Regions from separate parts of the Paenibacillus beijingensis genome, predicted to be linked through region 1. Evidence: riboswitches for the same ligand, from Rfam matches in the RefSeq annotation. Region 1 holds a riboswitch; the other holds the start of a gene.

Region 1 (5,469 bases):
CCGCGCAGCTCGACGAGCGCGCCCGCCGCCATGCCGATGGCGGAGCCGATCTCCGCCTGGCAGCCGCCTTCCGCACCGGAGATGAACGAGTTGTTGGCGATGACATAGCCGATCGCCCCGGCGCAGAACAAGCCGTTCACGAGCTTCCCGTCTTCCCAGCCGAAGCGCTCTTGGGAGCTGACGAACACACCGGGAATGATGCCGCAGGAACCTGCGGTTGGTGTCGCAACGATGCGCCCCATCGAGGCGTTGACCTCGGATACCGCCAGCGCGTACGCCATCGCCTTGCCGGTCCAATCCCCGACGGAAGGCTCGCCGGCGGCAACATGCCCGAGCACCTTGCGCCCGTCGCCCCCGACGAGCCCGCTCCGCGACGAGGCGCCGCCCTCGAGCCCTTTGCGAACCGCTCTCTTCATAACTTCATAATAATCGGCCATCTGGCGCACGATCTTATCCGGCGGCTCCCCGGTCTCCTTCGCCTGCTCGGCGATCATGAGCTCGGCGATCGAGAGTGACTCCCTGCGGCACAGGTTCGAAATATCATTAAGAGTACGAAAATTCATGTCAACAACTCCTCCGGACTATCTGTCAGGTCAGATCGATGACGGTCGCCCCGCCGATATGCGGCAGGCAGGCTAGGGCTTCGAGCAGCGCTCCGTCCGGTCTACGGTCGCATTCGAGCACCGTCATCGCCGCCCCGCTTCTTTCCTTGCGGTCAACGTTCATAAAGCCGATGTTCAATCCTGCGCTGCTGACAGCTCCGGTTATAGAGGCCAGAACGCCGACCTGATCGTCGTGAGAGATGACAATCGTCGGATAATAGCCGGAGAAGCCCGCGGCGAAACCGTTCATCGAATGAATCTCGATATTGCCTCCGCCGATGGAGGCGCCGCTTATCGTAATCTCATTGCCGCCAGCGATCGCCGAAATCTCGACGAAGTTGGGATGAGGACTCATTCCCGCGCCCGTCCGCAGCTCATAGCTTAGCCCCGCCTTGTCTGCCTCCGCGAAAGCGTCCGGAATTCTTTCGTCATCAGTGTCGAAATCAAGCAGTCCTCCGACGAGCGCCAAATCCGTGCCGTGGCCCGAATATGTTTCTGCGAAGGAACCGTGCAGCGTAATAACGGCCTGCTCCGGCACACGTCCGAGCAGCTGCCGGGCGACACGACCGATGCGAACCGCCCCGGCTGTATGAGAACTCGACGGTCCAACCATAACCGGACCGATAATGGAAAATACATGTTTGAACCGCATCCCCGATTTCTCCCTTCTAAACGATAACACCGGAGGCTGCTTTGGCATGTTCCGCCTGCTCGAGGGCGTGGTAAGAGCTGCGTACGAGCGGCCCCGCCTCGACGTGTGCGAACCCGAGCGCCTTCCCGGCTTCCTTCAGCTCGGCGAACTCCGACGGATGGTAATAGCGGCTAACCTCCATATGCTTCAGAGACGGCTGCAAATACTGCCCGATCGTCACAATGTCACAGCCCGCCGCCCGTAGATCCGTCATCGCTTCGATCAGCTCCTCCTTCGTCTCTCCAAGCCCGACCATAAGGCCGGATTTCGTCACTTGACCGGGACGAAGCGCCTTTGCTTGCCGCAGCACGGACAGGGAACGGTCATATTTTGCCTTGGCGCGCACTTTATCCGAGAGGCGGCTGACCGTCTCCAGATTGTGGTTCAGCACGTCAGGCCCGGCTTCCAGCACGACCGCCAGCCTCTCCGCCGCGCCGCCGAAGTCCGGAACGAGCACCTCGACGTTCGTCAGCGGATTGCTCTCCCTTACCGCCCGTATCGTCGCCGCGAACATGGACGCGCCGTGATCGTTCAGGTCATCGCGGGCTACGGACGTAATGACGACGTGATTAAGCCCCATCTCTTTGACGGATTGTGCAACCTGCTGCGGCTCCTCCAGGTCGAGCTCCGTCGGCAGCCCGGAGGTTACGGCGCAAAAGCGGCAGGCTCGCGTGCAGATTTTTCCCAAAATCATGAAGGTGGCCGTGCGCTGGCTCCAGCACTCGAAAATGTTCGGGCACCTCGCCTCTTCGCAAACGGTGTGGAGCTTGCGATCGCGCATCATTCCCCGGATCTCTTGAAAATTGTCCCTGGTGTTCAGTGATATCTTCAGCCATTCCGGCTTGCGTTCTCTGGTTTGCGACATGCTCCGCACCTCCTTATTTGCCCGAGATGAAGGCCTCGTATTGTTCGGCGCTGAGCAGAGCTGCCACCACTTCTGCGGCGTCCCCGTCCACCTCGACCTCGACGATCCAACCTTCCCCGTAGGGGTCCGAGTTCACATTCTCCGGCGAATTCAGCAGCGCCTCGTTTATCATAACCACCGTTCCGCTGACCGGACTAAATAGGTCGGATACGGTTTTGACCGATTCGATCGTCCCCATCGGTGCGTCCGCCTCAAGAACGGCACCTGTCTCCGGAAATTCGACGAACACGATATCTCCCAACTGGCTTTGCGCGAAATCGGTAATGCCGATCCGAACCAGGTTTCCTCTGGCTTCCGCCCATTCATGCTCCTCCGAATATCCAAGGCCCGCTTTAACTTCACTCATTGCCAACATCCCTTCGAATGATTTATTTGGGGTTGTTTCATTCCTTTATTTCCCTTGTGAAGAGCGGAAAAGACGCCGCAAGTGCGGCCGTTTGCTCTCTGACCTTTGCTGCCGTGAACGGATCGTTGCGGTGCTTCAGCGCATCCGCGATACAGCGGCCGAGCTGCTTCATCTCCTTCTCCCCCATACCCCGGGTCGTCAGCGCCGGCGTACCGATGCGGATGCCGCTTGTGACGAACGGACTTGCCGTTTCACCGGGAATTGTGTTTTTGTTGACGGTGATGCCGACCTGCCCGAGCAGCGCTTCCGCTTCCTTCCCGGTCAGCCCCCACGGACGGACGTCGATCAGCAGAAGATGATTGTCGGTCCCGCCCGATACGAGCGTCGCCCCTTCCTCTGTCAGCGTCTGTGCCAATGTGCCGGCGTTGCTGACAACCCTCTTGGCGTATGCCGTAAAGGAAGGCTCAAGCGCCTCTCGGAAGCAAACGGCCTTCGCCGCTATGACGTGCATGAGCGGACCGCCTTGGATACCGGGAAAAATGGCCTTGTTCAGCCCTTTGGCCATATCCTCGTCGTCGGTCAGCAAAAGCCCCCCGCGCGGCCCGCGCAGCGTCTTGTGCGTCGTGCTCGTCACAACGTCGGCGTGCGGGAACGGAGACGGATGCAGGCCAGCCGCCACCAATCCGGCTATGTGCGCCATGTCAACCATCAGTTTCGCGTGGACAAGATCGGCGATCTCCTTGAATTTGGCGAAGTCGATCAGGCGGGGATAGGCGCTCGCCCCGGCGATGATAAGGCGGGGCTTCTCCTTTCGGGCGATCGCTTCGACCTGATCGTAATCGATGCGATGGGTGATCTCGTCGACGCCGTAGGACACGACGTCGAACCATTTGCCCGAAAGGCTGACCGGACTGCCGTGCGTCAGATGTCCTCCCTGGTAGAGGTTCATGCCCATCAGCTTGTCTCCGGGCTCAAGAAGATGAAACAGAACTGCGGTATTCGCCTGCGCCCCGGAATGCGGCTGGACGTTGGCGTAGGCTGCGCCGAACAGCGCCTTGGCCCGTTCGATCGCAAGCGTTTCCGCTTCGTCCACATACTCGCAGCCTCCGTAATACCGTTTGCCGGGATAACCCTCGGCATATTTGTTCGTCAGCTCGGACCCCATCGCTTCCATGACTTCCGGACTGACAATATTCTCCGAGGCAATCAACTCCAGCGTCTTCAATTGTCTTTCGCGCTCGCGGTTAACGGCCGCATGGATATCAGGATCGTACGTTTGCAAACTCAAAAGTGCCACCTCCACATGGTGTTTCAAATGTAAAAAAAAGGACAGAGAACCGGCTTGTCGCCGTGTTCTCTGTCCGGGTACCTGAGAGTTTAAGCGGTTCTTAAACCGCTGTTACCCCTTTGGTGGCTGTTCGCTCTCTCCAGAGTTGCGTCGGATGGCGGTTCTTTTTACCTGAGAGATTAATCGTCCGGCTGGCTGGCCGTCGACTTGCTCCTTCGGTGCCTGGCGATCCTAGATTGTCCGCCCGGTCTCTCCCTGCCATCGTCATCCGCTTATTTCAAAATTGTTTGACGCACTTAGAGTAATCGACACTCCGTTTACATGTCAAGATACCTCACAATAAAATTTCGCAAATAGGAAATATATATTGACATACCCCTCGGAAGTCAGGTATTAATAAACTATATAATCATGCGGATGATGGTAACGGGAGAGATTGCCCAAGTCAGCTGACAGGGCGGCGCCGAAGGAGTAAGCCTGATGCAGGTGAATCTCTCAGGCAAAAGGACCTTTACCGGACGCGCCTCTGGAGAGAACGTTCGGAACGCGAAAGGCGTGCCCGTCGTCACCCAAGGGGAAACCCGGGCAATCATTTCAAGTTCGGGGTAACTCTCAGGTACAAAGGACAGAGCGAAGAGGAAACGGAAAGCGGCATTCACGCTGCGGACGTTCAGCCTTTTTGCTGCTGTCCTTTATTGCGTTTAATGGGTTTTCACGTTACCTGAGGAGGAGAGAAGGATGACTAAACTTAAACGAACCCCGCTTTACCCGCTCTACGCCGATTATCCCGGCGTCCGATGCATCGACTTCGGCGGCTGGGAGCTTCCCGTTCAATTCTCGGGCATTCAGAAGGAGCATGACGCCGTGCGGCAGCAGGCCGGTCTGTTCGATGTCTCCCACATGGGGGAGATCAAGGTGACCGGGCAATTCGCGGAAGCTTTCCTGCAAATGATGACGACGAACGATGTAACGAAGCTCTCGAACGGCCAGGCGCAGTACACGCTTATGTGCTATCCGGACGGAGGCGTCGTCGATGATTTGCTCGTGTACCGGCTCACGGCCGACCAGTACATGCTCGTAGTGAACGCCTCTAATATCGACAAAGACTTTGATTGGCTGCGCGAGCATCTGATCGGGGATGTTGTACTCGAGAATATCTCCGATGAGTTGGCGCTGCTCGCCCTGCAGGGTCCGAAAGCGTCCGCCATTATGGATGCGCTGGGGGCAGAGCCGGCTGTTGGCGAACTTCTTCCTTTCCATTTCACCGCCGATGTCTCCATTGCAGGCGTGAAGACGCTTGTCTCACGAACGGGCTACACCGGTGAGGACGGCTTCGAGATTTACGTACCGGCGTCTCGCGCCGCTGACGTCTGGAACGCTCTGCTCGCGGCGGGCGAACCGCTCGGGCTCGTGCTGGCAGGACTTGGCGCCAGAGACACGCTTCGCTTCGAGGCGCGCCTGCCGCTGTATGGTCAAGAGCTTTCGAATACGATTACCCCGCTTGAGGCGGGCGTCGGCTTCTTCGTGAAGCTCTCCCAAGACAACTTTATCGGCCGTGACGCACTGCTGAAACAGAAAGCCGAAGGCGTGCCGCGCAAGCTCGTCGGTATTGAGATG
Region 2 (5,469 bases), 500 kb from region 1:
AGCAAAACAAGCCAGCAACGCTTCACGGCCCGTTCCCCCTCTCACTGATTTCATCGTTCTTCATATAGAGTACTATTTCACCATTGTCCGGAAAGTATGTTGGAAATTGTTGAGCGCCGGCATTAAACAACAAAAAAACCACGGACAACAGCGGTCCATGGCTCTTCGTATTCGAAAGAATTATGATGCGGTAGCAAGTGCATTAGCAATAACGGGAGATGACCCCGCTAAGCTCTCGGGACAAAGCTTCGGGACCTGCCGCAAGCTGCGCGTCGGAAAAATGGCACCGGACATAGGATTCGTCCATATCGAGCGCTTCCGCAAACAGGCTGCCGAGCCCTCTTGCCCGCCGGTCGATCTGCAGCAGCAGCTCCAAGCCGCCGCCATATGGATTGAAGATCAGTTCCAACTCGTCAAGCTGTCCGCGAAAATGCGACGTCGGCGCAAACTCAAACTCTTGAACGAACGGCAGATGGCCCCTGCCCCGTGGACATGTTCGCAATCCACCTTGATCAATCGGAAACCAAGAAGTTCCAATGCATGGAGCACCGTGTTCATTTGCGGGGTAGGCACAACTTCGATCCGGTCGTTGTCTCCCGGGTCCATTCCGCCTCGAACTTCCAGCTCCGTTTTGATCCACACCGGCGTCCGGCCAAGCGTCAGCGGCGTTTGCAGCGGCAGCGTAAAGGAAAACGGGATTTCAATCTGTTCGCCCGCTTCCAGCGTAAACGGGTCGCTCACATGGATGCGGGCAATCCCGCACGTTTGCCGGTATTTATTATCGTTGCTCTCGCGAATGTATTCGGTCATGACCGACAATGAAATTGTGTCGATGCTCTGCTGGACATTGCCGCCCTTGACCCGGACGATGCCGCTCAATTCTTCCCCCGGCATGAACCTTCCATGATCAAGCAGCGTGTCAATGGTCGCCGCCCCGATTCCGATGCTTGCAAGAAAACGATTGAACAAGTTCATTCCTCCTTAAGGTTTTGCGTTAGCATAACCGCTTCGTAAGCATAAGCTTTGGAATCCATATTCCCTACTCTCTACGGAGTTGCCAAGGAATTGGTTCCTGCTCATGCGTTCGATTTTGCAAAAATTTTTTTGCGGTCATGGGCGCTCCACCCTAACTCCCCGGATACAACACTCTATTCCGTCAGCTTTCGGTACGCGTCGGCATCCATTAAGCTGCTGACGGCTTCTTCGCCGCCGCCTTCCACTTCGATTTCCACGATCCAGCCGTTTTCATACGGACTTTCGTTGACGAGCTCGGGGCTGTCGATCAGCGCTTCGTTCACTTTCGTTACTTTGCCGGTAAGCGGACTGAACAGATCGGAAACCGTTTTTACCGATTCGATCGTCCCCATCGGCTGATTCATCTCCACTTCGGCTCCGACTTCCGGGAATTCCACGAACACGATATCGCCAAGCTGGCTCTGCGCATGGTCGGTGATCCCGATCCGCACGATACTGCCGCCTGCCGCAGCCGCCCATTCATGTTCCTCCGTATAACCGAGCCCTTGTCTAATTTCGCTCATGCTTCAACATCCTCTCCGCTAAATAATTGTAGATCGCTTTTTTCGCAAAAAAAGACAGAGAACCGGCCTGATGCCATGTTGCTCTGTCCCGGGTACCTGAAAGTTTAAACCGCGATTATGCGGTCCTTACCCCTTTGGCGGCCTGTGAAGCTCTCTCCAGAGATGCGTCGGAAGGCGGTTCGTTTACCTGAGAGATTGATCGCCGGACGGCTATCCGTGCGACTTGCTCCTTCGGTGCATGCGGTTATTTTATCCGCAAGTCTCTCCCGTCATTCGTCATTCGCTGCTTATTTGATACCCTTAGCGTAAAGCAGGTCTTGATTTCATGTCAATATAGATGACAAAAATCGAGGAAAAATAAAAAAAGTTGACATAGGCATGTCCCATCATGTAAAAAGGAGTTAGATAACCGAATATGCGGATGAACGTAATGGGAGAGACTGACCGGAACATGCGGCGGCGCCGAAGGAGTAAACCTACTTAAGGTGAATCTCTCAGGCAAAAGGACCTTTACGGGACGCACCTCTGGAGAGAACGGCCTTCACGCTGCAGCGGTTTTGGAGCGGCAGACGGCGCGTCACCCAAGGGGAAACCCGCATGGGGCGGGGTAACTCTCAGGTACAAAGGACAGAGCGAAACGGGAATGACAGCAGCCGGGAGGCTGCTTGCGTTAGTCCCTTTCGCGCGTTGTCCTTTTTTGCATTTTGATTTAAGGGAGTTAATAGCGGTTCAGTTGTCCACCATACAGTTATGGAGTTTTTAATTTTGAGGAGATGGTGAGTAAAGATGGTTCAACCGCTTAAAAGAACCCCTATTTTTCCGCTTTATGCCGATTGCAAAGGGGCACGATGCATCGATTTTGGCGGCTGGGAGCTTCCCGTGCAGTTTTCCGGTATTCAAAAAGAGCATGAAGCCGTCAGACGGCAGGCCGGCTTGTTTGACGTGTCCCATATGGGCGAATTCAATGTGACCGGCCCGGAGGCGGAGACGTTTTTGCAGCGGATGACGACTAATGACGTGTCCAAGCTTTCCGACGGGCAGGCCCAATATACGCTTATGTGTCACCCGGACGGCGGCGTCGTTGACGACCTGCTTGTCTACCGGCTGACCCCCGGCTCATACATGCTTGTCGTAAACGCCTCGAACATCGACAAAGATTTTGCGTGGCTGCAGGAACATCTGATCGACGGGGTGACGCTGGAGGATGTGTCGGCCGAAACGGCGCTGATCGCGCTCCAGGGCCCCCGCGCCGCAGAGATCATGGCGAAGGCGGCCGGCGCGGATTGCGGCTCGCTGCTCCCGTTTCATTTTGTCCGGAATGTTGATGTGTGCGGCGTAGAAGCGCTCGTTTCCCGAACCGGATATACCGGTGAAGACGGATTCGAAATTTATGTCCGTTCGCAGCGGGCGCCGGAAGTATGGAAGGGACTCATGTCCGCCGGCGAACCGTTCGGACTTGTGCCGGCCGGTCTCGGCGCGCGCGACACGCTGCGGTTCGAAGCGAGGCTGCCGCTGTACGGCCAGGAGCTGTCGCCATCGATTTCGCCGCTGGAGGCCGGAGTAGGCATGTTCGTCAAGCTGGCCAAAGGGGATTTTATCGGTCGCGATGCCCTTATGAAACAGCGAGAAGAAGGACTTCCGCGCAAGCTGGTGGGCATTGAAATGGTCGACCGCGGTATCCCGCGGACGCATTACCCCGTCTATGCGGAAGACCGGCTGATCGGAGAGGTGACGACGGGCACGCAGTCTCCGACACTTAAGCGCAGCCTCGGACTTGCGCTCATCAGCGCCGAATACGCCGAAGCAGGCACGGAGGTTCAGGTCGAAATCCGCGGCAAGCGGCTGAAAGCGGTCGTCGTGAAGACGCCTTTTTACAAAAGAACCGCCAATTAAGATGAACCGATAACCGCGCATACGGTGAAAAAAGGACTGCCGCTAGGCAAGGTGCTTCACGCTGAACCGGCAACATTGCAGGGGGACATCTCTTCCGGCAGCAGCATGGGTCTGTGCCCTGTATGGCAGCATATTAACTTTGAGCAAAGGTGGAGAACGATGAGCTATAAGCACCGTTATATTCCGATGACCGAACAGGATGAAGCCGAAATGCTGCAGACAATCGGCGCCCAAACGATCGAGGATCTGTTTCGCGATATCCCCGCTTCGATCCGCTATCGGGGAACGCTGCCGATGTCGTCCGCTCTTGACGAACAGGAACTGCTGAAGCATATGAAGGAGCTGGCGGGCCGCAATGCCGACAACGAACGGTTCATCAGCTTCCTTGGAGCCGGTCTGTACGACCATCACATTCCGGTCGTCATCAACCATATTATTTCCCGCTCCGAATTTTATACCGCCTATACGCCGTACCAGCCCGAAATCAGCCAAGGCGAGCTGCAGGCGATCTTTGAGTTCCAATCGTACATTTGCGAGCTGACCGGCATGGCGGTCGCCAACGCCAGCATGTACGACGGGGCGACGGCGCTTGCGGAAGCCGGCGCGCTTGCCTCAGCCGCCACCCGGCGCAAGCAGGTCGTCATCTCCCGCACCGTCCATCCGGAAGCGCGGGAAATTATGCATACGACGGCCCGCGGCCTCGGGCTTGAGGTCGTGGAGATCGGCTATGCCGGCGGCGTTACCGATCTGGAGCAGCTTCAGTCAGCCGTGTCGGATCAGACGGCGGCAGTTATCGTCCAGTCGCCGAATTTCTTCGGCTGCGTGGAAGATATCACCGCCATCGAGCCGATCGTTCACGCGCGCAAGGGACTGCTCGTCGTCAGCATGAATCCGATGGCGATGGGTCTGCTGGAGGCGCCAGGCCGTCTCGGCGCCGATATCGTCGTGGGCGACGCCCAGCCACTCGGCATTCCGGCGTCGCTCGGCGGGCCGACGTGCGGCTTCTTTGCCGTCGCCGAGCCGCTGATGCGCCGGATGCCGGGCCGAATCGTCGGCCAAACGGTCGACAGGGACGGCAAGCGCGGCTTCGTGCTGACGCTTCAAGCCCGCGAGCAGCATATCCGCCGCGAGAAAGCGACGTCCAACATTTGCTCCAACCAGGCGCTGCTCGCCCTGTGCGCATCGGTCTATTTGTCGACGATGGGCAAAGCGGGCATCCTGGAAGCGGCGAACCTCAATCTGCAAAAGGCGCACTATGCGGCCTCGGCAATCGGTTCGCAAAGCGGCTGCACGCTTCCTTTCCCGTCCCCTTTCTTCAATGAATTCGTCGTCAAGCTGCCGGACGGCGCTTCCGCCGCCGAGCTGAACCGGGGGCTGCTTGCTTCGGGATTTATCGGCGGCTATGACCTTGGAGAAACCTATCCCGAGCTTGCGGGGCATATGCTCGTCGCCGTCACCGAGAAAAGGACGAAAGCGGAAATCGACCAGTTTGCCAATCGATTGGGGGAACTTGTATGAAACCGGAAAAAGCGTTGATTTTTGAAATGAGCAGGCCCGGGCGTGTCGCGTATTCGCTCCCTGCTTGCGACGTCCCGGAATCGGCGCCGGCCGATTACATTCCGGCGTCCATGCTGCGCAGCAAGCCGGCGGAGCTGCCGGAAGTGTATGAGGTCGACGTCATCCGCCACTATACGGAGCTGTCCCGCCGCAACTTCGGGATTGACAACGGCTTTTATCCGCTCGGCTCGTGCACGATGAAATACAATCCGAAAATTAACGAAAATACGGCACGTTTTGCCGGATTCGCCGGCATTCATCCGTACCAGCCGGTCGAAAGCATCCAAGGCGCGCTCGAGCTGCTGTATACGCTGCAAAACGATCTGGCGGCCTTAACCGGCATGGACCAGGTAACGCTGCAGCCGGCGGCCGGCGCCCACGGGGAATGGACCGGCCTGATGATGATCCGCGCTTATCACGAAAGCCGCGGCGAGAAGCGGACAAAAGTGATCGTGCCCGACTCCTCGCACGGCACGAATCC

Evidence for each region. A riboswitch is a leader RNA that binds a small molecule or an ion and turns the genes downstream of it on or off. The one in region 1 is predicted to bind glycine.
Region 2: linked by a shared signal. The riboswitch ahead of gcvT (glycine cleavage system aminomethyltransferase GcvT) and the one ahead of VN24_RS07455 (serine hydroxymethyltransferase) in region 1 are both predicted to bind glycine.

The regions. Positions count from the first base shown of each region.
Region 1 covers NZ_CP011058.1:1,645,645-1,651,113, forward strand. Annotated here, with positions in the region: gene sdaAA (L-serine ammonia-lyase, iron-sulfur-dependent, subunit alpha) at 1-563, opposite strand, end outside; gene sdaAB (L-serine ammonia-lyase, iron-sulfur-dependent subunit beta) at 589-1,254, opposite strand; gene lipA (lipoyl synthase) at 1,271-2,167, opposite strand; gene gcvH (glycine cleavage system protein GcvH) at 2,172-2,564, opposite strand; gene VN24_RS07455 (serine hydroxymethyltransferase) at 2,602-3,852, opposite strand; glycine riboswitch at 4,001-4,120, opposite strand; glycine riboswitch at 4,270-4,373, shown strand; glycine riboswitch at 4,377-4,483, shown strand; gene gcvT (glycine cleavage system aminomethyltransferase GcvT) at 4,591-5,469, shown strand, end outside.
Region 2 covers NZ_CP011058.1:1,145,972-1,151,440, forward strand. Annotated here, with positions in the region: gene pdaA (delta-lactam-biosynthetic de-N-acetylase) at 1-5, opposite strand, end outside; partial or broken gene VN24_RS05265 (sporulation protein) at 203-975, opposite strand; gene gcvH (glycine cleavage system protein GcvH) at 1,149-1,538, opposite strand; glycine riboswitch at 1,704-1,817, opposite strand; glycine riboswitch at 1,960-2,058, shown strand; glycine riboswitch at 2,062-2,171, shown strand; gene gcvT (glycine cleavage system aminomethyltransferase GcvT) at 2,325-3,431, shown strand; gene gcvPA (aminomethyl-transferring glycine dehydrogenase subunit GcvPA) at 3,591-4,949, shown strand; gene gcvPB (aminomethyl-transferring glycine dehydrogenase subunit GcvPB) at 4,946-5,469, shown strand, end outside.